DNA from 3 places in the Kistimonas scapharcae genome. Region 3 is predicted to be linked to each of the others. Evidence: predicted binding sites of a transcription regulator. Region 3 holds the regulator's gene; each other region holds the start of a gene.
The links. Region 3 encodes sigma-54, which starts transcription at its own class of promoters, with help from an activator protein. Its sites were predicted from a motif close to TGGCACNNNNNTTGCTNT; they were not measured.

Region 1 (9,757 bases), on a different contig from region 3:
TCTGTAAACAACAATTCCTGAGTTTTATGCGGATGCGGGAATGGCGGGATATGCATCGCCAGTTAATGCTGAGCTGCAAAGATCTCCGGTTAACTGTGAATACTGATGAAGCCAGTTATGGTGCTATTCACAAGGCGCTGCTTGCCGGTTTGTTAAGCCACCTGGGTAATCGCCATGAAGAAGCGGATTATCTTGGCGCACGGAATCGAAAATTCTGGGTATTTCCGGGTTCTGCCCTGTTCAAGCGTAAGCCGAAGTGGGTGATGGCGGCAGAGCTGGTGGAAACTTCCCGCCTCTATGCACGCAGTGTCGCCAAAGTGGAGCCGGAATGGATTGAGCCTCTGGCAGGCAGTCTGGTCAAGCGAAACTACTTTGAACCCCATTGGGAGAAAAAACGGGCGCAGGTTGTCGCTTATGAGCAGGTCACGTTATACGGCCTGGTGGTTGTGGCGCGGCGTAAGGTCAATTATGGCGCTATTGATCCCGTTATTTCCCGTGAGCTGTTTATCCGACAGGGGCTGGTGGAAGGCGGCTATGAAAGTCAGGCCGGTTTTTATGCCCACAACAACAGTCTGATTGCCGAGGTTGAGGATCTCGAAGCCAAGTCTCGACGACAGGATATCCTGGTTGATCCGGAAACCCTGTTTGCCTTTTATGATGAGCGTATTCCTGAAGGCATTTGTAACGGCAGTAGCTTTGAAAAATGGCGTAAGACCGTTGAACGGGATAATGCACAGCTGCTCTATCTCACCAAAGACTACCTGATGCAGCATGATGCCGCGCATATTACTGAAGCCCAGTATCCGGATCGGCTGAAATGGCAGGGGTTGGCGTTGCCGCTTTCATACCACTTTGCCCCTGGTGAAACCGACGACGGGGTCACTGTGTCTGTACCGGTGTCATTGTTGCCCCAGTTGCCTCGTGATCGACTGGAATGGCTGGTGCCCGGCATACTGCCCGACAAAGTCATTGCCTTGATTCGGTCATTACCCAAGCAGGTTCGCAAACACTTTGTCCCTGTGCCGGATTATGCCCGTGCGGCACTGGAGGCACTGAATCCCTGTGATGAACCACTGACGTTATTGCTGGGTGAGAAACTGTTTCGCATGACTGGTAACCGCATTCCCGAAGATGCCTGGGGTGTGAGCAAGCTGGATGATCATTTCCGGATGAACATCCGGGTGCTGGACGACGATGGAAAAATGCTGGGGCAGGGGCGTGATCTGTCCAAATTGCGTGAACAGTTTGCAGACCAGGCCCGGGAAGGATTACGGGACAAGACGGATCGTGATATGGAGCGTGAGGGGCTGACATCATGGAGCTTTGGTGATCTACCTGAAGAAATGCAGCGCCAGCGTGGTGGTTTGTTGTTTCGATCCTATCCGGGCCTGGTGGATGAGAAGGCTTCGGTTGCCCTGCGTCTGTTTGATAATCCGCAATTGGCGCAGCAGAAAACCCGTTTGGGGCTGGCTCGCCTGATTCAAATGGCATTGCCGGAACAAATGAAGTTCATGGCGAAGCAGTTGAAGCATTTCAACCGAATCACGCTGCTGGCGGTCAATGCTGTCGACAAGAACAGTCTGATGGATGATATTCAACTGGCGGTGATCAATCAGGTTTACCTTCAGGATCCAGCCGTTTGGCCGCGTGATAAGGCGTCGTTCGACAAACTGGTTGATCAGGGACGTTCGGAATTGGTGTCGGTTGCGGAAGAGATAGAGCGCATGTTGCTGGCGATCTTTGAGAAATTCAATGCAATCAGTCGTCAGTTGAAAGGGAAAATCTCGTTCCAGCTGGCGCTTTCCATGGCGGACATCAAGCAGCAGTTGAGTGGGTTGATCTACCGTGGCTTTCTGTCCCACACCCCTTGGGAATGGTTGCAGCAATATTCCCGTTACCTCACAGCGATAGAAATGCGGCTGGAGAAGCTGGTTGCTAACAGCAGCCGTGATAGGCTTGAAACAGATCGATTGCAGGGTTGGCGCGAAGCCTGGGAAGCCCGAAGAGCGGCATTGGATAAGCAGCACGTGGTTGATGAGAGCCTCTGGTTGTATCGCTGGATGCTGGAGGAATACCGTGTCTCCGTCTTTGCACAGACCCTGAAAACCCGGATGCCGGTCTCTGAGAAGCGCTTACGCAAGGTTTGGGATGAGATCGCGCAGTCTTGATACGGTTGTTTCAAAACCATGACAGCTCCTATAAGATCAAACGTCTGACTGAAAGAAAAAAAGCCTTCCGGGGCAGTGACCTGAGGACAGGACGTGACAGAGGTAGTAATCAGTGGCACCGGGCTGTATACGCCCCCTTACGCCATCAGCAATGACGAACTGGTGGCGGCTTTCAATGCCTGGGTCAGGCAATCCAATGATGACAACCGGCAGGCAATTGCTGCCGGTGAAATAGACCCCCTTCAGGAAAGTAACAGCGAATTTATCGAAAAAGCGTCCGGTATTCGCAGTCGGTATGTCGTTGATCGGGATGGAATCCTGGATCCTGAACGTCTGGCGCCCCGCATTCCCGAGCGCAGCAATTATGAACCTTCGGTGCAATGTGAAATGGCGTTGGCTGCGGCAAAATCTGCGTTGACGGATGCGGGCTTGAGTGCAACCGATCTGGATTTTGTGATTGTCGCCTGTTCCAACATGCAGCGACCTTATCCGGCCATGGCCGTAGAAATTCAGCATTACCTGGGCATTCAGGGTTTTGGGTATGACATGAATGTGGCCTGCTCATCCGCGACTTTCGGGATACAGGCTGCCGTCAATGCGATCCGTTCCGGCAGTGCGCGACGGGTATTGATGGTGAATCCGGAAATTTGTTCCGGCCACCTTAATTTCAGGGACCGTGACAGCCACTTTATTTTTGGTGATGCCTGTACGGCTGTGATTCTTGAAGACGAAAGCCTTGCCAGGTCGGAAAATCGTTATCGTGTATTAGGCACAAAACTCTGGACACAGTTTTCCAATAATATTCGCAATAACTTCGGTTTTTTAAATCGAGGGGATGAGCAGGGTATTGGTAAGCTGGATAAGTTGTTTGTTCAGAATGGCCGGAAAGTATTTAAAGAAGTCTGTCCTCAGGTGGCTCGGCATATTACCGAACATCTAGATAGCCTGAATATGCCGGTGTCTGAACTGAAACGGATGTGGTTGCACCAGGCCAATCTGAACATGAATCAGCTGGTGGCACGCCGGGTGCTGGGGCGCGATGCAGACCGTAGTGAGGCGCCGGTTATTCTTGATGAATATGCAAATACCAGCTCAGCAGGCTCTATTATCGCATTTCATAAGTATCGCGGTGATCTGGTCTCCGGCGAGCGTGGAGTGATTTGTTCCTTTGGGGCAGGCTACTCAATTGGCAGCGTTTTATTGGAAACCTGCTGATAATTAACAGCATTATATCCGATCATTGTTTAGCTGCTTATCAATATTGATAAGCAGCTTCCCTCTTTTCTGGCGTTGAGTTGCTTCTCAGTGAAGCTCAGATAGCAGCCTGACGGTTGATGTCGCTTATGGTTGTTCTTTGTAATGCGAAGGTATTGATCAAGTAAAGAAACCTAAATAAAACGTTAATATATATTTAACTCGTCTGTCACATTCAAATACCAAACTACCTCGCGAAGACAAAAAACAATAAACGTAATGCACACCGAGGAGTGTTATTAATGAAATTGAAACCGCTTGCAGCATCCGTAGCTGTTGTTGCTGCCGGTCTGGCGAGTATGGCCAGTGCTGGTGATTTTATTGAAGACAGCAGCCTGAAGATCAAATTCAGAAATGTCTACTTCAATGAAATGGGCCGGAGTGATGCAAATACCAAGGATCGCCGGGAGTGGGTGCAAGCGATTATTGCCGATTTTAAATCAGGCTATTTTGCCGATGTCATCGGTTTTGATCTGTCTGCCGGTGGTGCAATGGGGCTCGCCAACGACATGGATGGTGAGAAGAATAACTGTAAAAACTCCAACCTGCCGCTTGATGGTGGTGACAAGACGAAGTGTGACCTGAACGATATCGGAGGCATCCACCAGGCCTATGCCAAGTTCAAGTTTGGTCTGGATAACGTGGAATTTTCCGGTAACTACGGCAAGAAGAAGCGTAAGTTCAAGACCTACAGTGACTCCGGTTCACGGGCACTGCCTGCCGCGACGTTCGGTGGTGAAGGCGTTTTGAGTATTCATGATGTTGATCTTTATGCGGCCCAAATCACCGGTTTCTCGCCGCGTAACCAGAGTTATTTCAAGGATGATCTCACTAACGGCACTGAGAAGATTAATAACCTGCGAATCTATGGCCTTAAAGGCAAGCTGGCCGGGGTTAAGTTTCAGGTGGAGCAGGGGGCTTCCAAGGATTACCTCCAACAGCGTTACGCTCAGCTTGGTTATGACATCGACCTCAATGATGGCATGACGCTGGGGCTGGATGTTCGTTACGGCAAGCAGGAAGATGATGGTGATCTTTATGGCAGCCAACATGAGTCCAAATTCGTTAACCTGAATGCTGCGTTGGAAATGGGTGCGACAACGCTCTATGCCGGTTATAACAAAGTCACTGATGGTGATTGGGACACAGTCTATTTCGATGAGGATCATGGTAAGTGGAGCTCTTCCGTCTCTTTGCATGAAGATTTTGCGGATGAGGATGAGAAAACCTGGCTTGTCGGTGTGAGCTATGATTTTGCTGCCATGGGTGTCGAGGGACTTGAGATCAATACCTATTATGCTCGTGGTGAAATCGACCAGAGTGGAGTGGACGAGTCTCGCTGGGAGCGTGGCACTATCCTGACTTACAAGTTTGGTGGTGACCTCAAAGGGCTGGATCTGGCCTGGGAGAACTATACCAACCGTGGACACGGGGGTGATTCCAATACCGATGATAACCGTTTCTATGTGAACTACAGCCTTTCTGTTTTCTGACAGACTTTGTTTTCGGGGCAGTGCCTGAGCTAATGGGTGCTGCCTTGCTACCCGTGTTGTACTTGCTCTGTTTTTCCCCGCACTCCCCCGCGGGGTTTTTTATTTTAGGGTTGGTGAAAGCTTCCTTTACTCATTGTCAGCTATTGATGAAGGCGGTCATTTGACGAACCGAAATCTTCTGCCTTAACTGGATATTGATGGTGTCTCATAGAGATTTTTTTCATTTATCCCGCCTCTATCAGCGCTGCAGTGTGACCCGATAGAGTCCTTACTGACAAGGATGATCAGTAGCATGGGTAACAGAAGTCGGATATTAATCATTGATGATGATCAACAGCAACGCCAGGTGTTGAACACGATTCTTGAGTTCATGGGTTGCGAAACCGAATATGCCTCCACGCAGCGTTTCCAGGAGAGGCTTGGCCATGACCAGAACTTTAATGCCGTGGTGCTTGGCTTGCGGGGCCAGAGTGATGAAGCGCTTAAGTTTCTGAATCGTCACCATGCCGGTCTTCCCGTGATTCTCTGTGGGCAATCACGTCCCGGGCAGTTGCAGGGCAGCATGCGCCGGCAAGTGGTGGCAGAGCTTCGTCCACCGTTGACTCACAGCCAGATGCTGGAAAGTCTGCATATGTCGCAGATTTACCGCGCGCATTGCCGTCATGGCCAAATGGCTTCCGGTTATCACGATGTTCAGGTCTTCAAAAATCTGGTGGGTAGCAGCCGCCCTATTCGCCAGGTGCGTTCCCTGATGAGCCAGGTAATGAAGAAGGACGTCAATGTACTGATTACCGGGGAATCGGGCACCGGAAAAGAAGTGGTTGCCAGGAATTTGCATGAACACTCCGGGCGACAGGGGCGTCCGTTTGTACCCGTCAATTGTGGTGCTATTCCGGCTGAGTTGCTCGAAAGTGAGTTGTTTGGCCATGAGAAGGGGGCTTTCACTGGTGCCATAGCTACCCGTAAAGGCCGCTTTGAACTGGCGGATGGCGGAACATTATTCCTTGATGAAATTGGCGATATGCCTCTGAATATGCAGGTTAAGCTGCTAAGGGTATTGCAGGAGCGCTGCTTTGAAAGGGTGGGCGGATCCGCGCCGATTCATGTCAATGTCAGAATTATCGCGGCGACGCACAAAAACCTGGAAGAAATGGTCGCTTCCGGGAAGTTCCGTGATGACCTCTATTATCGCCTCAATGTGTTCCCTATTGATATGCCGGCCTTAAGGGATCGCACTGAAGATCTTCCGCTGATTCTTAATGACTTGATTACCCGTATGGAGCGGGATCAGCGAGGCTCCGTCCGGTTCAGTTCTGCAGCCATTATGTTGCTGTGTAAATATGACTGGCCTGGGAATGTCCGGGAGCTGGCGAACCTTGTGGAGCGCCTTTCTATCATCTACCCAATGGGTGTTATTGGGGTGGAAGAATTGCCAGACAAGTTCCAGAAGCTGGCAGGGCAGGAGGTCAGGGACAGCCGGGTTGCTGAGATGTTTCCCAATACAATCCAGCCGCCGGGTTCTTCCGGTCTGGATGAGTTGGCTATCCTCCCGGTCAATGGCCTGAATCTGAAAGATTTCCTGGGTCGGCTGGAGAAGAAACTGATTCGCCAGGCGCTGGATGACTGCAACAACGTCGTTGCCCGCGCAGCGGACAAGTTGCAGATCCGTCGTACCACGCTGGTGGAAAAAATGCGGAAGTATGAACTGAATCGTTATGCACAGACTGATGATTCAGAAACGTCTTAACGTTGCCAGGTTTTTTCCTGCCCGTTTTCTCTCGTCGATATTACTGCTGTTGCTGTCACTGGCAACAGCAGCCGACGAGGCGGTAGAAACCCCTTCCCTTGGTGGATACGCTGTTTTTCAGGCGCTATTTTCTTTGATACTGGTGACAGTACTGATTTTCGGTACAGCCTGGTTGCTCAAACGTTTCAATCCCGCGATGTCTCAAAGCGGCCATGGTATGAAAATCATCGGCGCGTTGTCGCTGGGCGGGCGAGATCGACTGGTATTGGTCGAAGCTGGCAGTAAACAGTTGCTGCTGGGGGTTTCGCCAGGACGTGTCATGCTGGTTGAATCATTTGACGAGCCCGTGATTGATACTGAATCTTCCGGTACTCCGGTTGAAGAAAAATTCCGCCAACTGCTTCGTCGATCCTGATAGTTCCACTTCTTTCACCATCCAATTAAACCGATAAGGCGCCTTACTGTCGCAAAGGCATAGGCTCAAGTCGTGGTTTTCTGTCTATGGTGCTGATGCTTAATGGCGGGAATCCGTCGCCTGTTTTTTGAATAGTCAAAAAAACATACTTATTTTCGATCGAATAATGGATTAGAGTCGTCGTTTCTTCGGTTGTAAAAAAATAAAAAGTTAATAAAAACAATTGGATAGGTGTTTTTTTTGGTGGTGGATTCGTTTCTGGCATAGCTATTGCAATAGTTACTTTGCCGACGCCAAGGAATGGTGTTGGCTGATATCTATCCCAATAACTAACGGACCGTAAAGGAACTATGGACGTTAAACCAGTGAGAGTCGCTGCGATAGCCAGCGGCAAAGGTGGTGTAGGGAAAACCAGTTTTTCCATTAACCTGGCCGAAGCGTTAAGCCGTGCCGGCAACCGTGTCTTGTTAATGGATGCTGATTTTAATCTTGCCAATGTGCACTTGATGCTCGGGCAGACGCCGGAGCAAACCATCGCTGATGTGATCGCGGGGCGGTGTTCCATTGAGGACACCTTCCTGCCAGGGCCTGCTGACGTCAAGGTTGTGCCCGGTGTCAGAGGGGGGGGCGATCTTGCCGGTATTGATGGAACAAGCCTGTTATCCCTGATTCAGTCCGTTGACGATATTGCCGGTGAGGTCGATATCCTGCTGTTGGACACGGCCGGCGGTTTACGCGAGCGGGATATGCGCCTGGTGGCTGCCGCATCGGATGTCATGGTGCTGGTGACACCGGACAAGGTCACCATCGCGGATACGGCGGACTATATCCGCATGTTGCGCCTGCAATATGGTGTTCAGCATTTCAATGTCGTGACCAACATGGTACGGAGTCAACGGGAAGGATCCCAGTTGATTCAGGCGCTTCAGTCGCAGATTGGCTTTGATCATGACCTTGTGATCCGCCATGCCGGCACCCTCCCGTATGATCCCGCCGTGCGTAAGGCCAGCGATCGTGCCATGACGCTTTTCCAGACCAGCCCCGATTCCAAGGTCTGTCGCGGCATGCGTTCCATTGCCGATGGCATGAATCAGCAGTCGCGCGTGTATTACCCGAGAGGCGGGATGACGTTCTTCTTCGAGAACCAGGTTCTCGCAGGGGGGTGTTAGCCATGGAAGCGTTGATTCGGGAAACCGCGGAGAAACGCGCCAGCCGGAGAACCTATGCGGAACTGGTTGATCGGCACGCACCGCTGGTCAAGCGGATTGCCCGCCACCTCTCAGCCAGGATGCCGGCAAGTGTCCAGCTCGATGACCTGGTGCAGGCGGGCATGGTCGGCTTGCTGGAGGCTGCGCGTAAGTTTGATGTCGATAAGGGGGCCAGCTTTGAAACCTTTGCCGGCATCCGGATTCGTGGCGCCATGCTGGATGAAATACGCCGTGGAGACTGGGGGCCGCGTTCAGTCTACCGTAACAGCCGGCGGGTCAGCGAAGCGATTCGTGCGGTAGAGGCCCGGTTGGGAAGAGACTCCCGAGATGCTGAAGTGGCGGCTGAGATGGATGTCTCGCTGGAAGAATACTTCAACATTCTGCAGGACTTGCGCGGCTGCCGGTTGTTCAGTTTCGAGGACATGTTTGATAGCGAGGAGTCCCGGTTGCAGCGCCGGTCGGAAAACAATGCCCCGGAAATGGATCTGCAAACGGAGAAGTTTCGCAAGGCCCTGGGTTCTGCGATTGAGACCTTGTCAGAGCGTGAGCAGCTGGTGTTGAACCTCTATTACGAAAAAGAACTCAATCTCAAGGAGATTGGCAAGGTGCTGGGGGTCAGTGAGTCGCGGGTCAGCCAGATCCACAGCCAGGCGGCATTAAGACTGAGGGCCCGGTTGCAGAGCTGGGTGTAAGTTGCCCGCTGCGGTCAGGTGGTTTCTGGGCAATGTCTTGCCGTAAGCGGTCAGGAAGACCGTGTGGTAAGCAGTCATACAAGGACGTATCGGATGCAACACATAATAAGCGTATTCAGAGGTATGGTGCTGTCTTTGGCAGTACTTTGGGGGCAGGCGGTAGCGGGTGAAGCGCCAGAGCATGTCAAGGGGGCGACAACGGTCAATACGGCACAGGCTATGCGTCTTCATGAGCTGGGCGCCATGTTTATCGACATTCGCACACGTCGGGAGTGGAACTGGGGGCATGTGGAAGGTGCACACCACCTGGGACTTAAGTCAACGTTTGCCTTGCTTTACCATGATGGCTTCATGGATCGAAAAACGCCGGTGGTGATTTATGGCAGTGGTACTCACCGGATTCGTGCGGCTTTTGCATCGTATCTGGCCGTCTTGTGGGGCTATGAGAAGGTCTTCTATTTCCGGGAAGGGTATTTTTCCTGGTTGGCGTTTGACTTGCCTGTCGTCATGCGCAGCGACAAACCGTAGTGACAAGTTGACAAGTTGACAAGTTGACAAGTTGACGGGTTGCGAACCGATTGGTTATCGCAACCCCGCAAATACATCATAACCACGTTCTGTTTTTGCAAAATCCTGCCTCTTTCTATATAAAGTCAGCTCACTATAACTGCTGGTTTTAACGCATTTGCATGACTGTCGCCACACCTAACGATCCTCTGTTGATGCTCAGGCAACTGCGTTGCATTCGGGATGATCGCGTACTGTTTTCTGAACTGGCGC
Region 2 (9,757 bases), on a different contig from region 3:
GCATCGATAACATCACCCGACGGCTACAACTGGAAGAGATGATGGTGCAGACAGAGAAAATGATGTCTGTCGGAGGGTTGGCCGCCGGTATGGCGCATGAAATCAACAATCCACTGGGCGCCATCATTCAAGGCGTACAGAATATCCGACGACGCATATCTTCAACGTTGCCCGCCAACCAGAAAGAGGCCGACGCACTGGGCTTGCCGCTGGAAATACTCAATGCTTACCTGGAAAACCGCGAAATCACCCGTTTTCTCGACAATATCAACAGTGCCGGCATGCGGGCATCAAAGATCGTCTCCAATATGCTCCAGTTCAGTCGTCGTGGCAGCAAAACACTGACACCGACCAACCTGTCAGAAATTATTGAACGTACCATTGAGATTGCCAGTTCAGATTTTGACCTGAAGAAAGGTTTCGATTTCATGAGCATCAGCCTGGAGCAGGATCTGGACGAGCGGTTAACAGCCGTGCCCTGTATCACCGATGAAATCCAGCAGGTCTTATTGAACCTGCTCAAGAATGCGGCCCAGGCCATCAACGCCCGTACCGAAGCCAACTGGCAGGGCAAGATTGTCATCCGAACCCGCAAGCAGGGTAACCACGCCCTGATCACGGTCAGCGATAATGGCGCAGGCATGGACGAAGACACCCGCAAACGCATTTTCGAGCCTTTCTTTACCACCAAGGACATCGGTGCCGGCACAGGTCTTGGGCTGTCCGTGTCTTATTTCATTATTACCAACAACCACAAGGGCGCTATGAGCGTCATATCCACCCCAGGCATTGGCACAGAATTCACCATTACCCTGAATCTGCAGCAGTCCCGGCTGTCTGAAAAACCGCATATGCCCACGATTATTGAGGCAGCCCTGCCTTAATCGCTCATTCTTAAACTCAGCAATGCTGCCAGCCAATAGTCTGCGCCCGACACTCTCGCTATAATCACGCCTCAGCCGGAGACAGGTATAGCATGAGTAGCAGCCCCGAATTCCAGACATCACAAGCGCTCCAGGAAGCCATCACCCTGAATGTCCGCAATGCACTGGCCGAAGATATTGGCACTGGCGATATCACCGCCGGCCTGATCCCTCCTTCAGCCATTGCCAGCGCCCGGGTTATCAGCCGGGAAGCCGCAGTTATCTGTGGGCGTGATTGGGTGAATGAGGTGTTTCAGCAGGTCGACCCTCGCATTGAGGTGGAATGGTTGGTTAGCGATGGCGAACAGGTCAATGCCGATAAAACTCTGTTCAATCTGCACGGCCCTGCCCGCTCACTGCTGACAGCGGAGCGCTGCGCACTCAATTTCCTGCAACTGCTTTCCGGTACGGCAACCACCTGTCGACACTATGCGGACCTGGTCGAGGGAACCGGCGTCCGATTACTGGATACCCGAAAAACCATCCCGGGACTGCGGCTGGCTCAGAAATATGCTGTGACCTGCGGCGGCTGCCATAACCATCGCATCGGGCTGTACGACGCCTTTCTGATCAAGGAAAACCATATCACCGCCTGTGGCGGTATTGCCCAGGCGATTGGCGCCGCCAGACAGCAGGCTCCCGGAAAACCGGTGGAAGTTGAGGTGGAAAGCCTCATGGAACTGGAGCAGGCCCTGGCCGGTAGCGCGGATATCATCATGCTGGATAACTTTACCCTGCCGGATCTGCGCCAGGCCGTAACGATTACCGTCGGTCAAGCAAAACTCGAAGCCTCTGGTGGTGTCACAGAAACCACCTTGCGCGCTATTGCAGAAACCGGCGTCGACTATATTTCAATCGGTGTCTTAACCAAGGATTGCCGGGCGGTTGATCTGTCCATGCGCATTACCGGTTAACAGCACCAGGGAACGTTTTTATGAGCACAATTCTTGTGACCGGCGGCGCCGGTTATATTGGCAGCCACACCTGCGTCGAATTGCTGGAAAAGGGCTATGACGTTCTGGTTCTCGACAACCTGTGTAACAGCAGTGCTGAATCCCTGCGACGGGTTGAACAGATTACCGGAAAGTCAGTGCGTTTTGTCGAAGGCGATATCCGAGATCGTCCGCTTCTGGACAAGTTGTTCCAGAACAACACCATCAGCTCTGTGATTCACTTTGCCGGCCTGAAGGCAGTGGGTGAATCCTGCGAAATGCCACTGGCTTATTATGACAACAATGTCAGCGGAACCATTACCCTGTGCCAGTCGATGGCAGATAACGGTGTAAGAAACCTGGTATTCAGCTCATCAGCAACAGTGTATGGCGATCCTGCCAGTTTGCCCATTACTGAAGACTTCCCACTGTCAGCCACCAATCCCTACGGACGCTCCAAGCTGATCATTGAGGAAATCCTCACAGACCTGCATAAAGCGGACGGTAACTGGAACATCGCGCTACTCCGTTACTTTAATCCCGTAGGCGCGCATCCGTCAGGACTGATCGGTGAAGACCCCAATGGCATTCCCAACAACCTGATGCCTTTTGTCGCCCAGGTCGCCATCGGCAAGCGGGAAAAACTGCACGTGTTCGGCAATGATTACCCTACACCTGACGGCACAGGTGTCCGTGATTATATCCATGTGAAGGATCTGGCCCGCGGTCATGTCTGCGCCATCCATCGTCTGCAGGAAAACTGTGGCGTTCAGGTCTGGAACCTCGGCGTTGGTCAGGGTCACAGCGTGCTGGAAATGGTGAACGCCTTTGAGCAGGCATCGGATCGACCGGTGCCTTATGACATCGTAGCCCGTCGCCCGGGTGACATCGCCGCCTGCTACGCGGATCCCACCAAGGCGCGCCAGGAACTGGGCTGGGCTGCCGAAAAATCACTGGACGATATGGTCAACGATGCCTGGCGCTGGCAGTCACAAAACCCTGATGGTTATCACAGCTAACGGGTTGATTCTGGCGTTATCCTGCCGATATCCCTGCCTGATACAGGTGGGGATACACCATGAGAAAACCTGTCTTATCCGCCTTCCTGCTTTTATTTTGCATCGAGAACACTTTCGGGGATATTTGTGGTTCTCTTTCATCCGGGCAGCTGTCTGCGGAACTGCAATCACTGGACGAAACAATCCGGCATCATGATCGGCTTTATTTTCAGGCACACCAGCCAGAAATATCCGATGCCGAATATGATGCACTGGTAGAACGTCGAAAGGCCTTGAACGAATGCCAGCCCTCTCTGGCGGAGGCATTGCCATCAAAAAGCCCCCCCTCTGGCAATATCCGCCATATCCACCCTATGACCAGTCTCCAAAAAGGCAAAGACAAACCAGAAATTCAGCGATTTATCGAAGCCATAAACCACCTTGGCAGCCCGGTGCAACTTCAGCCCAAAGTCGATGGTGTAGCGGCTGAACTGGTCTATCAGGATGGTCGATTAGTACAGGCATCCACCCGGGGCGATGGCGAATGGGGTGAGGATATCCTGCCAGTGATTCGAAAAATCCCCCATATTCCTACAAAGCTAGATACTACGGAGCAGGTCGTCCTGCATGGAGAGGTGTTCGCCCGTCTTGATTTAATCAAAGGTCAGCTCTCAAACTATGTCAGCGCCCGACACTTTACTGCCGCCATGCTGCAAAGGGATCAACCTGAACCAAACAATTTGGCGGTGCTCGACTTTTTCCCCTGGCGCTGGATTCAACATCATTGGGAAAGCGACAGCCAAAGCCATCAACAATTGGCAGACTGGGGTTTCTTCAAACTATCGGAATATTCCTGGGTGTTATCGGATATCAGCCAGGCTGATGCGTTGCGAGAACAATTGCATCAATCACAGGCAGGTATGCCTTTCCTTATGGATGGCATTGTCATAAAAACCGATCGCATGTCTGTTCGTACAGAGCTTGGTGAAAATGCTTCCGAGCCACACTGGGCCATGGCTTGGAAGTTTCCCGCTGATCACGCGGTGACGACTATCAAGAACATGACCTTCACCATCGGCAGAACCGGAAAAATCACCGCCATCCTGCAACTGGAACCAAGCTTGCTGGCCGGCATAACCATCAAACAGGTACCCGTTGGCAGCATTAAGCGATTACGTGCATTAAACATCGCGCCAGGGGATATGGTAAGCATTACACTCAAAGGCAATGCCATTCCCATACTAAATAAGATTGTTCATCGTTCTAATGAGCGTACTTCCGTTAACCTGCCTGACGAATCCCGCCACACCCCCTTCACCTGCCTTCGTTACAGTAAAATCTGCCACCAGCAGTTTCTGTCCCGCATCGAGTGGTTGCTGGGTAAGCAAGGGCTTAATATTTCTGTGCTGGGTATTCCCCTGCTGAATGAACTGACAACCAATGGCGCTATCCATGAAATCGCCGACGTTCTGACATTAACCCCTTCCAAGATCACAACATACAGCGCAGTCAATCCGTCAAAAGCCACACGCCTTCATCAATTAATGACTGAAGCGCCTAAGCCAGCTTTTGAACGTCAGTTAGTGGCTCTCAGCATTCCGGGTATTGGCAGGCAGAGAGCCCGTCAGCTGGTGACCTATTTCAACACCTGGGATCAGCTCACTGGTGCATCTGCAGTCGATATTGCCAACCAGACATCGCTCGGAAAGCAGCAGGCAGAAAAGATCAAATACTACCTGTCGATTGAGGAAATTCAGACAGTAATTCGCTGGCTCAAGCAATCGACCAGGGAATCCAGGCATCAACTTCAACTATCTCGTTGAAGTGACTGGCGTACCACCAGATGCTGCAACATTTGAAGGTAATCCTGTACCTGTTTTTCCGGCGCAAACTGAAACCAACCCTGCCCTATTCCCTTCAGTAACCTGAATGCAGCGTCTGCATCTTCCCGCTCGATACGTTTCGCCTTGACGACATGCGCCTGTAAATACCCGGGATTCAGGGTAACGGCCTTTTCCCAGGCTTGCTCAAAGGTTTCTGCATCCTCAGGTAAAGGGATGTCATTCGCCTCTGCATAATCAATCAGCTGCGCTGCAATCAAATGATTTCGCGCTTTAAACGGCGCATCCTCACGCAGCATTTTCACCATTATCCATATCTGCCTGAAAATCCGATGCTGTACCTGCCGATCATGACTTTGCGCCATCGCCACCTTGAGTCGATTCATCAAATCAATCGTCGCCACCTGATTGCTGGGCGACAGCATCAAAATCACAGCATTCGCCGAGAGATCCCCACGGAGTTTAGCAACCCACAGGGGGCGCTCCCTTGTGCTATCAAACAGATACTGTGCTGTAGCGGATAAAGTGAACTGCGCGGTAATAAACAACAATGCAAAACCACCACACCAATTATAAAACTTCGGAATTTCATGCCACTGTGGCGGTTTTAAATAGCCTTCTTGCCAGGCTATACGACATATCAGGGCAAACACCATCCCCATTGCCAGATTCAGCCAGAGAACATAAACAATAAAGTTGGCTGCTGCATGCAAAAATAGCATCAAATTACAGGATAAGAGGATACCTAACGCAAAACCGGAACAACCGCCTTTCGCGCCCCGTAACAACACTTTGAGCAATAACCAGAGATGGAGCCCCAGCCATAAACAAAATAGCGACAGCAATACAATGCCGCCCTCAACCAGAAGCTCAATATAATCATTATGAACATGATTCCCCCCCGTCATCAGTTCCGTGCGTACCGATGGGTAAAGATCATGAAACGTACCCAAACCATTTCCCAGCCAGGGCGCATCAGGAAGCAGGTGCAAAGATGCTTGCCAGATTGGCAGGCGACCATTCAGTGTGACTAAGTCACCGTAATAACGCGCAGGAGAATCAAGATTTAACAGTGTTGGAAGTATCGTTATTACTGCCCAGGCAATGAAACTGATGAGACAATACGTCTTCAGTAACCGCGCATGACCAGCCCCTGTCACTGCTTTGAGAATTAGCAGACCTGCAACACCTGTACCCCACGCAATCAGCCCCCCCCGCGAATCGGTAGCAAACAGGGTAAGCAATAGTAAGAGCTGCCCTAGCCAAAAACAGGCCGTCGAGGCTTTTCCTGGACCACAGTTATCATGACGGGTTGAAGAAACCCAGTAATACAACCCAACAAAACTGGCAACATACATCACAGCCGAGAGAACATTGGGATCGGAAAAAAGGCTGGTTACACGTGTCAGGGTCAGCCAATATTCCACCTGTCCTAACAGGGCAGCACAGAGAGCAGATAGACTGATTGAAAACAGGACGGTTTTATCGCATTCCCTGTGACTTAAGAGAAAAAAGCACCATACAGCAGCTGACAATCGCCATGCAGTGACCTCAGAAGCATCAGGATTACCGCTCCAGAAAGAAGAAAAAAACAGTAATAGCAGCGAGAAAAAACAAACACCATGCAACAGAGAAACAGGGCATTGTGCTACACGTAGTCCACGCAACAACATGGCAACAAAAACAAGAACGACAGGCAGCAACCAATCAACAGGGTAACCATGAAAGAACAAGGCACACCCCATTATTATCAAAAAAAGCAGTTTTTCAGTATGACTGGAAATAATTCGAAGCAGGTCCATAGCTAACAGAGTATTCACGAACACCCATGCCTTTGCCTATTCTTTATAAACAATTACAGCTATAGAAAATCCACATAAATTAAGAAAGGCCACTCACCGAAACCAAATACAACACTTCCACCAAACAGCAAGCCCGTGCCCTTTACAAGGGCACGGACTTAGGTCAGGTTTAAGGAGCACCACCTGAGGTAGTAGTAGACGAAGTTGTAGACGAGCCACCACCACGACAGTTAGCAGGCAAGTACTTTGAATTAATGGAGCTACCATTACCTCCGCATTGCCATGTAATTGCACCACTGGTTGCCGCAGCCTTGAGCACTAATGTTGGGCTACCGCTGTCAACCTTGGTGTTATAGGTGATGGTAATCGTGTCATTACTGACAACTACACCTGTAACCGCATTACCTGCCAAACTGGCATCCAAGCCTGCACTGGCGTTATTCAGCGGCCATGTGCCCTCAGTCGCATAGTATTCAGATATGGCTGCCTTAACACCGGAAGCAAGGTTCAAACCTTCTGAAACGTGAGCACGCTTGGTGTAATCCTGATAAGCAGGAATCGCTACTGCAGAAAGAATACCGATGATTGCCACAACAATCATCAATTCGATCAGGGTAAAACCCTGCTGTTTCACATCCTTATCTAGTCTCATTGTATTTCTCCCTGAAATTCCGTTTTCAGATTTAGCTCGCCTAATAAATTCGGCAAGAAACGAGCCAATTACAAGCTTAATCTCGTATTATTATTTCGCCATTCACATTTATTACTTTAATAAACAAAAAAACCAAGATAAACACAAAAACAATTAAAAAAATCCACAAATATAGCGAATAGTAATTAAAAATATTCAGCAACAACAATCCGCCTCAGCTTCTATGGTTAAAGAATACAGATTCAAGGACGAAAACTGTGAGAACACTGAATAAAGGGACCATTATTGCTATCCGTGTGACACTTTACGTCAGCCTCATAGCGTTTGGGCTGCTCTTTAGTATTGGCCTGATTAAGTCCAATTACGAAAATTTCGCCGTTGCCATCCTGCAACAGACCGAACCTCCCCATGAAGGTAGCTATTCCGTGATCAGCCCTTGGGCATGGCTTTATCGAACGGATAACAACAGCGCCTACCTTCAGGATATGGTGAACGCACACCTGGGAAGCTATCAGGAACATGAATTATTAAGCTGGACGATTGATCATGACAAACTTCTCAATGGTAATTTCCCCATGGAGTTCCTCTTCCGAGTCAAACACAGTAATGGAGAGTCCCTTGAGCGCTTTTCGATCGCCGGTTATTTCAACCCGAAAGTGTCCTTCCAGCATGTGCATATCAATGAATGAGGTTTTGATGCGTCATTTCACTTAAAACAAAAAACTGACCTTCTATTCATCTGACCGGGCAATCAGCTGTTCCCCCTCGCCATAAAACTGAGACAATCGTTTGATACGCGGCCGACCACAAGCCAAACGGTGGCGATTGGTATCCCGTAAGCTGTAGACACAGCCACAGTACTCCTGCTGATAAAAATGCTCCTGTTTGGACAGCTCAATCATACGCTGCGAGCCCCCCTGCTTACGCCAGTTCATCGTCCAGTACTCTACCCCCCTGTAACGACCAGCCGCCCGCTCGCCACTGGTATTGATTTGAGCCATATTTTTCCAGCGGGATATGCCCAGCGTACTGGATATCAGTGGGATACGATGCTCATGCGCATACAGTGCCGTCCGTTCAAACCGCATATCAAAGCACACGGTACAACGCTCCCCTCGCTCCGGCTCATCCTCCAAGCCCTTCACGCGCTCAAACCAAACATCGGTATCATAATCCACATCAACAAACGGTATACCTAATTTGTCACAAAAGCGTTTATTCTCATTTTTACGCATTTCGTATTCTTCGAGTGGGTGAATATTGGGATTATAAAAAAAGACCGTCTGGCAAATACCCGAAGCCTCTATGGCCATTATGACCTCTCCTGCACAGGGGGCACAGCAGGAATGTAGTAATATAGTCTCCGCCGAACCGGGTGCTGACAATACCGGGCGTTTATAGCGAGCTAACGAATAGATATTTGAAGCAGACATAGGTTGGCAGTTACCACTCAAAAAAATGTTAATCAAGCATGGCCTACCTTCAACATTCCTCTAAATCAATTCCTTCTTAAAGCCAACCCTTGATAGTTCTGCAGCCTATACATAACCAGTCATTGTGTATAGCCCGCCGTAAACCTCCCTTTGTTAGTGCCTTGTCACAGATTCATTGACAGGACAGATGACCAATCGCGACCTTACCTTTATAGTTAAGGGATATACGGACAGCGAACAAGAATACTGCCGTCAGACAATAAACATGCAAGAGTTCCCCAGCATATGGCAGATATACAACTGACAGGCCTTGCCCGTCGCCTTGTTACTGACAACCTTCTGAATGAAGAAACAGCGGCCAACGCTGTCGAAGCAGCACGCAAGGATAAGCTGCCGCTGATCACTTACCTGGTTCAGGAAAACCTGGTCAATGCCAATACGCTGGCACTGATCAATGCCGAAATGTTCGGCATGCCCCTGTTTAACATTGACGCCCTCGATTTCAACCAGGCGCCACGGGAACTTATCCCCGAAAAGCTGTTACGCCAGCATAATGCTTTACCTCTCTTCAAGCGCGGAACACGCCTGTTCATCGCGGTATCAGACCCGACCAATGAAAAAGCCGTTGAAGAATTTCGGTTCAATACCGGCCTGAATGTCGAAGCCATCCTGATCCCCCAGGATCAACTGGCACTGGGCATAGAAAAAATCCTGGACGGTCCAGACAGTGCGCTGGATGATCTGGACGATGACCTTGACGACCTTGATACAGAAGACGGCGCCCCCAAAGAGGAAGAAATTACCAGTGGCGATGGTGCTGATGAAGCGCCAGTCGTTCGCTTCGTCAATAAAATGCTACTGACCGCAATCAAGAAAGGCGCCTCGGATCTACACTTCGAGCCTTATGAGAAAGCCTACCGGGTGCGATTCCGGATTGACGGGGTTCTGCAGGAAATAGCCAGACCACCCATTGGACTATCCCCCAAGATCTCGTCCCGCCTGAAGATCATGTCATCCATGGATATCTCAGAACGGCGTAAACCCCAGGATGGTCGGATAAAACTCAAACTCTCGAAAACCAAGGCGATCGACTTCCGGGTGAACACCCTGCCGACCCTGTGGGGCGAGAAAATCGTACTGCGGATACTGGATCCTTCCAGCGCCCAGATGGGGATC
Region 3 (9,757 bases):
CAGATGAAAGGTGGCCGTGGCGCTGCACGGGAATTCTGTGAGCTGATCATGGCGGCCCAGGGCACCCTGGAAGCTGCACAGGCCGCGTATCTCTGAATCATCAGGGATACGTGCCTGCGGGTTAAGGACGTTATATGCCATTACGCCAGATTCTATTGATAGCCGCCATTGTCGTCCTCGCGGTCGGCATGGGTTACTGGGCCTACGAAACGGATCTCAAGGTTTCCCGCCAGCCAGCCGAGGCAACCACCGAGATCAAGGTGCCGGACTTCTTTTCTTACAATGCACATATCCGCGAATTCGACGAGAATGGGCTGCTGAAATCAGACCTGACCGCTGACAGCATCAGCCACTATCCTCACAATGACATCACACTACTGGCCAGCCCGGATCTCTGGAGTTACAGCGACAATGCTGCGCCGTGGCACACCGTCGCGGATACCGGCCGCATCCTGCCCGACGGGGAAACGGTAGAATTGAAAAAGAACGTTGTCATGACACAGGTCGAGGGTGAAACCCAAAAGCTGCGCATGGACACAGACTTTCTGACCATATACTCTGGTCAGGATTTTGCCGATACCAACCGGCCGGTCACCATCATCAGTCCCAGCGGCGTGATGAAAGCCAACGGCATGAAAGCGTTTTATAAACGGGATTTTATCCAGTTGAAGTCCAGGGTCAGGGGCGTACATGAATCACGCTAAATTCACTCTTACATTTGTTGCCGCCATGGCACTGTTCAGCACGACGTCTGCACTGGCACTGCCCAGCGATCGGGAAAAACCGATCCACATTTCTTCAGATTCTGCCGACATCGACGACAAAAATGGCATTTCCATCTACCGCGGCAATGTCATCATGACCCAGGGCACCACCAAACTGACCGGGGACATTGTGACCATCTACTCTCAGGATCGACAGATTCAGAAAGTGGTCTCTGAAGGCAAGAAGAAAAAGGCTTACTTTGAAGAAGAACAGGACAGTGAGAAAGGCCTCCTCAAGGCCTGGGGCAAGACCATCAAGTATTACCTGGATCATGAAAAGGTCGAGCTGATCAAACAAGCCCGTCTTGAACAAAAAGGCGACACTTTTACCGGTGACATGATCGAGTATGATAAGCAGGCTCAGGTCGTCAACGCAAAGGCGGATGGCGCCAACGAGGGCAAACGGGTCGAGATGGTGATCCAGCCTCGCCAGTAAGCCGGTCCTTTCCTGGGATGGCTGCCTCATAACGCAGCCATCACCGTTCCAACGAGTTTCGATGTACAGCGGTTAAACGACAGCATGTCTCAGCTTAAAGCCTGCAACCTCAGAAAACAGTACGGTGGCCGCCAGGTCGTCAGGGATGTCTCTGTCAGTATTGAGAGTGGGCAGATTGTCGGACTGCTCGGCCCCAATGGCGCCGGCAAAACGACCTGTTTTTATATGATTGTCGGACTGGTGCACGCCGATGGCGGCCAGATCCGGATTGACAACCAGGACATCACACCGCTGCCCATGCACGGTCGCGCCCGCGCAGGCATTGGCTACCTGCCACAGGAAGCCTCCATTTTCCGCAAGCTCAGCGTGGCGGATAACCTGATGGCAATCCTTGAAACCCGCAAGGACCTGACCAAGACGCAGCGTGTTGAAAAGCAGGAACAATTGCTGGAAGAGTTCAACATTCAGCATATCCGCGACAGTGCAGGTATGAGCCTGTCCGGTGGAGAGCGGCGGCGGGTTGAAATTGCCCGTTCACTGGCAACCGAGCCCTCGTTCATCCTGCTGGATGAACCCTTCGCCGGCGTCGACCCTATTTCGGTCAATGATATCAAACAGATTATCCAGCATCTGAAAAATCGCGGCATAGGCGTCCTGATCACCGACCACAATGTACGCGAAACACTGGATATCTGTGAACACGCCTATATTGTCAGCGAAGGCCACATTATCGCCGAAGGCGACAGTCACGCCATCATGGCCAATCAGAAGGTTCGCGACGTCTATCTCGGTGAACACTTCCGTATCTGATGCAAAATCCAAACCAGCCATGTACTATACCGTCGCGTAAGCGATAAATGTCGCAATAGGCTGAATAACCGCAGGTGCTAACAGGTACCTGACACGCTCTCAGGGATGAGCAAGAACGACAACCGTGAATCAGATGTAGTACAACCAGGACCGGTAGAGTCATGAAGCCATCACTGGAACTCAAGATTGGCCAGCAACTGACCATGACCCCACAACTGCAGCAGGCCATCCGCTTGCTGCAGCTGTCAACACTGGATCTGCAGCAGGAGATCCAGCAGGCCATTGAGAGCAACCCCCTGCTTGAGCAGGAGGAAGGTTCGCCAGAAAGCAATGTCTCGGAAGAGTCCACGACACAGGAAGACGACACTGGCAGCGAAACCGGCCTGACTGACTTTGCAGAGGGTGAAAAAACAGAACAAAACCCAGAAGTATCAGATTCCCAGGAAGAGTGGTGCGATCAGATCCCATCTGAACTTCCCATCGATAGCGGCTGGGATGATGTCTACCAATCCTCATCCGGCTCTCAGGCCGAACGTCCTGACGACGACTTCACCAGTCGCAGCAGCGCCCCCGACTCACTACAGGATCACCTTGAGTGGCAGCTCAACCTGACCCCAATGAGTGACACCGATCGCCTGATCGGCATGGCGATTATCGACGCAATAAACGACGACGGATACATGACATGCTCCTTGGAAGATATCCTTGAGGGCATGGATCCGGAACTGGAGGTCGAGCTTGACGAAGTCGAGGTCATGCTGCGTCGCATCCAGCAGTTTGAACCAATCGGCGTAGCCTGCAGAGACCTGCGCGAATGCCTGCTTATACAGCTAAACGGTCCTGACGTTCAGGAAGAACCCGCATTATCTGCCGCCAGACAAGTCGCTGACCAGCACCTGGATCGTCTGGGCAGCCGTGATTACACCACGATCATGCGCAAGACAAAGCTCAAGGAACCCGAGCTAAAAGCCGCTATTGAACTCATCCAAACCCTGAACCCTAAACCCGGCAGCAGCCTTGAAACCAGCGAAGCAGAATATGTCATCCCGGATGTACTGGTCAGCAAAAAGCAGGGCGAGTGGGTCGTTGAGCTGAATCCTGATGCATCGCCACGCCTACGTATCAATACCGGCTACTCATCCCTGATCCGCCGGGCAGACAGCAGCAGCGACAACACCTACCTGAAAAATCAACTTCAGGAAGCCCGCTGGTTTATCAAGAGTCTGCAGAGTCGCAGTGAAACCCTGCTCAAGGTCGCCACCCGGATTGTCGACTACCAGCGCGGCTTCTTCGATTACGGCGAAGAAGCCATGAAACCGCTGGTGCTACACGATATTGCCGAAAGCGTGGAGATGCATGAATCCACCATCTCCCGTGTGACCACACAGAAATACATGCATACGCCCCGGGGCATTTTTGAACTCAAATACTTTTTCTCCAGTCATGTCAGCACCGCCTCAGGGGGAGAGTGCTCCTCAACCGCTATCCGGGCGCTGATCAAGAAACTGGTCGCCCAGGAGAACCCACGAAAACCCCTGAGCGACAACAAAATTGCCACCATGCTGGCGCAACAGGGTATCCAGGTGGCGCGGCGAACCATTGCCAAATACCGGGAATCCATCCTGATTCCGCCATCCAATGAACGAAAACGGCTGGTGTAGTCTACGCTGTGGCTAATGATCGGAAACGGCACGTATGGGCATACGCGGATTCCGGTAAATAGGTCGCAAAAACCCAAGACGATCGCCCCTGAGCAATGGTACACTACAGCCGTCAGCCCGGTTCGGACGGAGTGCGAACCGGATGTGAGCGAACCTGTGATCAGGAGAGTAACGCATGCAAGTTAACATCAGCGGACATCATGTCGAAGTTACCGAGTCCCTCCGCGAGTATGTTACCAAAAAACTAAACAAGCTCGCTGAACACTGCGATAGCATAACCAATATCCAGGTTACGCTGAGCGTAGAGAAAGTCAGACAGCTTGCAGAAGCGACGCTCCATATACGCGGTGCAGATATCGCGGCGTCCGCCGAGCACGAGGATATGTATGCCGCCATTGACCTTATGGCCGACAAGCTTGATCGCCAGATCCTCAAGCACAAAGAGAAAAACATCGATCGTATGCAGGGAGCCGGCTCGCACTGAGCACTCCTCGCAACTCCCAGCATTCCAATGAGTATTCGTAAGATTCTATTGCCCGAGCACGCCCTCTGCGGCGTGCAGGGTGGCAGCAAAAAGCGCACCCTTGAATATATCGCCAACCTGATCGGACAACATGATCCCGTCATCGACGCCAAGGATCTGTTCAACTGTCTTGTCACCCGAGAAAAGCTGGGTAGCACCGGTTTGGGTAACGGTGTCGCGATACCTCACTGCCGGCTGGCATCCTGTAAAAAACCGGCCGCGGTATTTCTGCAGCTGGCCGAACCCATTGACTTCGATGCCATCGATCGCCATCCGGTCGATCTTATCTTCGCACTGGTCGTGCCGGATAACAGCATCAATGAACACCTGGAGCTCCTCAAAAAGCTGGCCGAAAAGTTCAGCAACCCGACACTTTGCGAGTCCCTGCGAAAAGCCGAAAGCAGCGAAATGCTATACCAGTTGATCACCTGCGAGGAATAATTCCCTCCCTAACGGCATTGATTCCCACAAACAATAAACCACTGTCGTTTGACCTCTTTCTCTTGTTTTCATTTTTACCTATGCTTGAACTGATCAGTACTGCTGCCACCTCGGTAGCAGCAGTACTGTCGGCAGCAACAAATACGGAATGATTAACAATGTCCACTGTCCCCCGGCTGATCGTCATCAGCGGTCGATCAGGTTCTGGTAAAAGTGCAGCACTTCACGCCCTGGAAGACCAGGGGTTTTATTGTGTGGACAACCTGCCGGCCGATCTGCTGCCAGGTTTGATTGACAGCCTGCGCAACAACCCCAGTGAACAGCCTCCGCAAATTGCGCTCAGCATTGACGCCCGCAACATTCCCGGCGCTCTCAGCCACTTTGCATCGGTTTACCGTGAAATTACGGAAAAACAAGGTGTTGAGTGTGACATCATATTCCTTGATGCCGATGACACCACCCTGCTGAAACGGTATAGCTCAACCCGCAGGCGTCACCCATTGAGCAATACACAGTATTCACTGGAAGAAGCCATCAAGCGGGAAACAGACATACTGGAACCCATCTCCCTGTTAGCTGACCTGCGGATTGATACCAGCACCCTGTCACTTCATGACCTGCGCAGCACCATTCGCCAACGGGTGCTGGGCAAGCAGGAACATGGTCTGTCTCTACAACTGCAATCCTTTGGTTTCAAGCATGGCATCCCTACCGATGCTGATTATGTCTTTGATGTCCGCTGCCTGCCAAACCCCTACTGGGATGAGTCACTACGCCACTTCACCGGCATGGATGAACCGGTCATAAAGTTCCTGCAGGATGACCCTTCAGTAAAGCGAATGATCGATTCAATCTACCGTTTCATTGAAAGCTGGCTGAAAGATTTTGAGGCGGGTAATCGCAGCTATATGACGATTGCCATTGGTTGTACCGGTGGTCAACACCGGTCAGTTTTTGTCTCTGAAGCACTCGCCCAACGCTTTCGGCAGTCTCACGACAACACCCAGATTCGGCACAGAGAGATTCAGGCAATATGATCCGTGAAACCATTACGATAAAAAACAAGCTAGGGCTTCACGCCAGGGCCGCCGCAAAATTTGTCACGACCAGCTCATCCTTTGCCAGCCGCATTGACGTGGGGCGTGATCAGACAATGGTGGATGGCAAAAGCATCATGTCCGTAATGATGCTGGCTGCGAGCCAGGGCACCGAGCTGACTGTCGAGATCGATGGCAAGGATGAAGACCAGGCACTACGAGCCCTGCAAGCCCTGATTGATGATTTTTTCGGTGAGGGAGAATAATCTTCCTCCCCACCACCGAAAAGCGCTGGACATTTATCGCCCCCCCACCGCATTCTCCGCTTGCCCCACAGTCAACCGACTGACTATTCTTCAAACATATAACCACTGTCTACTATATCCCGCGGTCAAGGACAGGCATGACACAGCAACACTCCCTGGCGCTTTCAGACAACCAGCTGGACATCCTCAACAAGGCTCTGGAGGAAGGCATTTCCACGCAGGTCAAACAGATGCTGAACAGCCTGTCACCTGCTGATGCTGCCCACCTGCTGGCCTCAGCCCCCCCCCGCCAGCGCAGCCTGCTGTGGAAGCTCATTGACGTTGAGCACGAAGGCGATGTCCTCAATGAAATGAGCGATGATGTCAGGCAATTCTTTATTGACCGCATGAATGTGGCGGAACTGATCGACATTCTGGACGGACAGGATATCGACGACATCGCCGACCTGCTGCAGCAACTACCCCAGACCATCACCCACCAGGTGTTGTCGTCTATGAGCCATCAGGATCGCCAGCGGATTGAGGCTGTCCTGTCATGGCCTGAAGATACTGCCGGCGGCCTGATGAATACTGACACCAGCACGGTCAGGCCGGACATCACCATTGATGTGGCACTTCGCTACCTGCGCCGCCATGAGTCCCTGCCGGAACCCTTCGACGGGCTGCTGGTTGTCAGTAGGGATGACACCTTGATTGGCACCCTGCCCACGACCCGCCTGCTGACTCAGGATGGCAACAAAACCATCAGCGAGGTCATGGAAACGGACTTCATCGCTATCCCCGTCGACATGCAGGACAGCCAGGTTGCTCAGCTCTTCGAACGGGAAGACCTTGTTTCCGCGCCGGTGATTGACGAAAACCATCGTCTGCTGGGACGTGTCACCGTTGATGACGTCGTTGACGTTATCCGGGAGGAAGCGGATCACTCCGTGATGAGCCGGGCCGGTCTCGATGAAGACGAAGACACCTTCGCACCGACATTCAAGACTGCCCGCCGTCGCGCGACATGGCTGGGCATCAACCTGATGACCGCCTTTATTTCCGCCAGTGTCATTGGTCTGTTTCAGGATACGATCGACAAAGTCGTTGCCCTGGCGGTCCTGATGCCCATTGTCGCCAGCATGGGCGGCATCGCCGGCAGCCAGACACTGACCCTGATTATTCGCGCCATGGCACTGGGCCAGATAGGACGTTCCAATACCCGCTGGCTGGTCACACGGGAATTCATCGTCGGCCTGTCTAATGGTGTGATCTGGGCCAGCGTCGTTGCCACCGCCGCCATGCTGTGGTTTGACGACTCGGTCATTGCTCTTGTGATTGCATTAGCCATGGTGATTAACCTGACCGTCGCCGTGGTGGTCGGCGCCATCCTGCCAATGATACTCAAGGCACTGAATATTGATCCGGCGCTGGCCGGTTCCGTGGTACTGACTACCATCACCGATGTCACCGGTTTCATGTCATTCCTTGGACTGGCCACGCTGTTCTATTCATAATGTTCAGCCATAAAAAAACACCGGATAACCGGTGTTTTTTTATGGGACTATAACGTACTAATTACCGGCAATCGTCATACCATCAATCAGCAATGAACCCGTCTGAATATTGCCACGACGATCGACATCATTACCCACCGCCTGCAATTGCATAAACATGTCCTTGAGATTACCCGCAATGGTAATTTCTGATACCGGATACTGAATCTCGCCATTCTCCACCCAGAAACCCGCTGCACCCCGGGAATAATCCCCTGTCACGATATTCACGCCATGACCAATCAGCTCTGTCAGCAGCAGGCCGGTGCCCATTTGCTTAAGCAGCGCCTCCTGATCACCGGCATTACTGTCAACAAACAGGTTACGTGCACCACCCGCATTGGCAGTACTGGGCATGCTCAGCTTACGGCCAGAGTATGTACTCAACAGATAGTTGGCCAGCACACCATCCTTGATGAAATCCTTGGCATACGTTTGCAGGCCATCACCATCGAATGCACCGGAACCCATTCCGCCTTTCAATAGCGGTTGTTCATGGATATGCACCCAGTCAGGGAATATCTGCTTGCCAAGATGATCCAACAGGAAAGAGGATTGTCTGTAGAGATTACCACCACTGATACCCGCCATCAGGTTCCCGATCACGCCGCCGGCCAACTCTGCACTGAACAGCACGGGCACCTTGCAGGTTTTCAGTTTCCGACCGCCGAGTCGACGAATGGTGCGCTCTGCCGCGGTACGCCCTACATCCACCATCCGGTCCAGCAGGTTGCCGTCACGGGCCACGGTGTACCAGTAGTCACGCTGCATGTCGTCACCTTTCTGGGCGATCACCACACAACTGACACTGTGCCGGCTGGACGCCTGCGCACCAATAAAACCATGGCTATTGCCGTAGACACGACAGCCCTGGTGAGTATTTACGGTCGCACCGTCCGAATTCGTGATCAGCGGGCTCGACTCCCGCGCAGCGGCCTCACATTCACGGGCAAGATTAATCGCCTCTTCCGTATCAATACCCCAGGGATGATAGAGATCCAGATCAGGGAATTCCGTTGCCATCAGCGCTTTGTCCGCCAGGCCGGCACACTCATCCTCACTGGTGTAACGGGCAATATCGCAGGCGGCCTCTACAGTGGCGCGGATGGCATCCGGACTGGAATCCGTGGTGCTGGCAGAGCCTTTACGCTGCCCGAAATACACCGTAATACCAAATCCCTTGTCCTGGTTGAATTCCACCGTTTCCACCTCACCGAGGCGAACCGAGGCGGACAATCCGGCATCACTGCTGGCGCCGACCTCACAGGCTGAGGCGCCCTGGCGGCGAGCCTCGGCAACAATGTCTTCCACCAGCGTCTTCAGACGCTCTTGCTCAACGGCTGGATCGATAGCGGGCTGCAGCTGATGGCTGGTCATTCCAACTCCCAATGGCGTTGTTTGCGATAAACCTCATTGTACCGTCAGGCTTGGCCAAGGGGAAAGCGTACTGTGGCCGATCAGACCGGACTTTCCTGACAACAAACGCTACAATGCACCCCATCCTATGAGTGTGGAATAGCAATGAATCACCCCGACAATTTTGGAGAACAGGACGAGTTCAACGACATCGAGTATGTCAGCAAAAGCCAGATCAAGAAGGAAATGCACGAACTCAGGGATATAGGCGCCAGACTTCAGGAGCTGAAACCGGCACACCTGGAGAAACTGGTACTGACAGAGCGACTGAGAGCAGCTCTGGAAGAAGGGCGTCGCATCAAGAGCTTTAACGCCAAGAAACGGCACCTGAACTTCATTGGCAAGCTGATGCGCGACCAGGACGTGGAACCGATCCAGGAACTCCTGCAACGGCTGGACAGCCAGACGGAAGAAAGCACCCGCCACTTCCACCAGCTGGAACGCTGGCGCGAACGCCTCCTGACGGAAGGCAATGCGGCATTGACGGAGTATATGGATGAGTACCCGCAGGCTGACAACCAGTATATCCGCCAGCTGGTTCGGAATGTCCTGAAGGAACAGAAAGAGAACAAACCACCGGTCCAGAATCGGAAACTGTTTCGCTATCTGCGCGAAGTCAGTGAAGACATGAGACCGGCGGAATAAAAAAGACGCCAGGCAGCCTCCTTGCGGGACTGCCTGTCATACCTCTCAGGTGCCAGTGCCACCTACGGTAATTTCATCAATCTTCAATGTCGGCTGACCGACACCAACGGGTACCGACTGGCCATCCTTGCCGCAAACCCCGACACCGGTATCCAGCTTCAGGTTATTGCCCACCATGGACACCCGGTTCATGACCTCCGGACCATTGCCTATCAGCGTTGCG

Region 1: a site for sigma-54 is predicted at 7,337-7,354, ahead of ABD892_RS24245 (P-loop NTPase). Genes of this name have one in related genera too.
Region 2: a site for sigma-54 is predicted at 7,198-7,215, ahead of ABD892_RS05280 (pilin). Genes of this name have one in related genera too.

The regions. Positions count from the first base shown of each region.
Region 1 covers NZ_BAABFL010000473.1:38,882-48,638, reverse strand. Annotated here, with positions in the region: gene hrpA (ATP-dependent RNA helicase HrpA) at 1-2,168, shown strand, start outside; gene ABD892_RS24265 (beta-ketoacyl-ACP synthase III) at 2,262-3,383, shown strand; gene ABD892_RS24260 (OprD family outer membrane porin) at 3,665-4,915, shown strand; gene ABD892_RS24255 (sigma-54 dependent transcriptional regulator) at 5,208-6,662, shown strand; gene fliO (flagellar biosynthetic protein FliO) at 6,643-7,077, shown strand; gene ABD892_RS24245 (P-loop NTPase) at 7,428-8,246, shown strand; gene ABD892_RS24240 (RNA polymerase sigma factor FliA) at 8,249-8,977, shown strand; gene ABD892_RS24235 (rhodanese-like domain-containing protein) at 9,071-9,505, shown strand; gene ccmA (cytochrome c biogenesis heme-transporting ATPase CcmA) at 9,667-9,757, shown strand, end outside.
Region 2 covers NZ_BAABFL010000089.1:9,678-19,434, forward strand. Annotated here, with positions in the region: gene ABD892_RS05255 (ATP-binding protein) at 1-884, shown strand, start outside; gene nadC (carboxylating nicotinate-nucleotide diphosphorylase) at 977-1,837, shown strand; gene galE (UDP-glucose 4-epimerase GalE) at 1,858-2,874, shown strand; gene ABD892_RS05270 (helix-hairpin-helix domain-containing protein) at 2,934-4,676, shown strand; gene ABD892_RS05275 (O-antigen ligase family protein) at 4,661-5,938, opposite strand; gene ABD892_RS05280 (pilin) at 6,666-7,148, opposite strand; gene ABD892_RS05285 (hypothetical protein) at 7,406-7,837, shown strand; gene ABD892_RS05290 (epoxyqueuosine reductase QueH) at 7,880-8,581, opposite strand; gene pilB (type IV-A pilus assembly ATPase PilB) at 8,867-9,757, shown strand, end outside.
Region 3 covers NZ_BAABFL010000003.1:8,984-18,740, forward strand. Annotated here, with positions in the region: gene kdsC (3-deoxy-manno-octulosonate-8-phosphatase KdsC) at 1-96, shown strand, start outside; gene lptC (LPS export ABC transporter periplasmic protein LptC) at 135-704, shown strand; gene lptA (lipopolysaccharide transport periplasmic protein LptA) at 691-1,200, shown strand; gene lptB (LPS export ABC transporter ATP-binding protein) at 1,285-2,010, shown strand; gene ABD892_RS00185 (RNA polymerase factor sigma-54) at 2,172-3,671, shown strand; gene hpf (ribosome hibernation-promoting factor, HPF/YfiA family) at 3,847-4,155, shown strand; gene ptsN (PTS IIA-like nitrogen regulatory protein PtsN) at 4,183-4,635, shown strand; gene rapZ (RNase adapter RapZ) at 4,794-5,672, shown strand; gene ABD892_RS00205 (HPr family phosphocarrier protein) at 5,669-5,938, shown strand; gene mgtE (magnesium transporter) at 6,076-7,434, shown strand; gene pmbA (metalloprotease PmbA) at 7,492-8,850, opposite strand; gene yjgA (ribosome biogenesis factor YjgA) at 8,995-9,534, shown strand; gene tldD (metalloprotease TldD) at 9,580-9,757, opposite strand, start outside.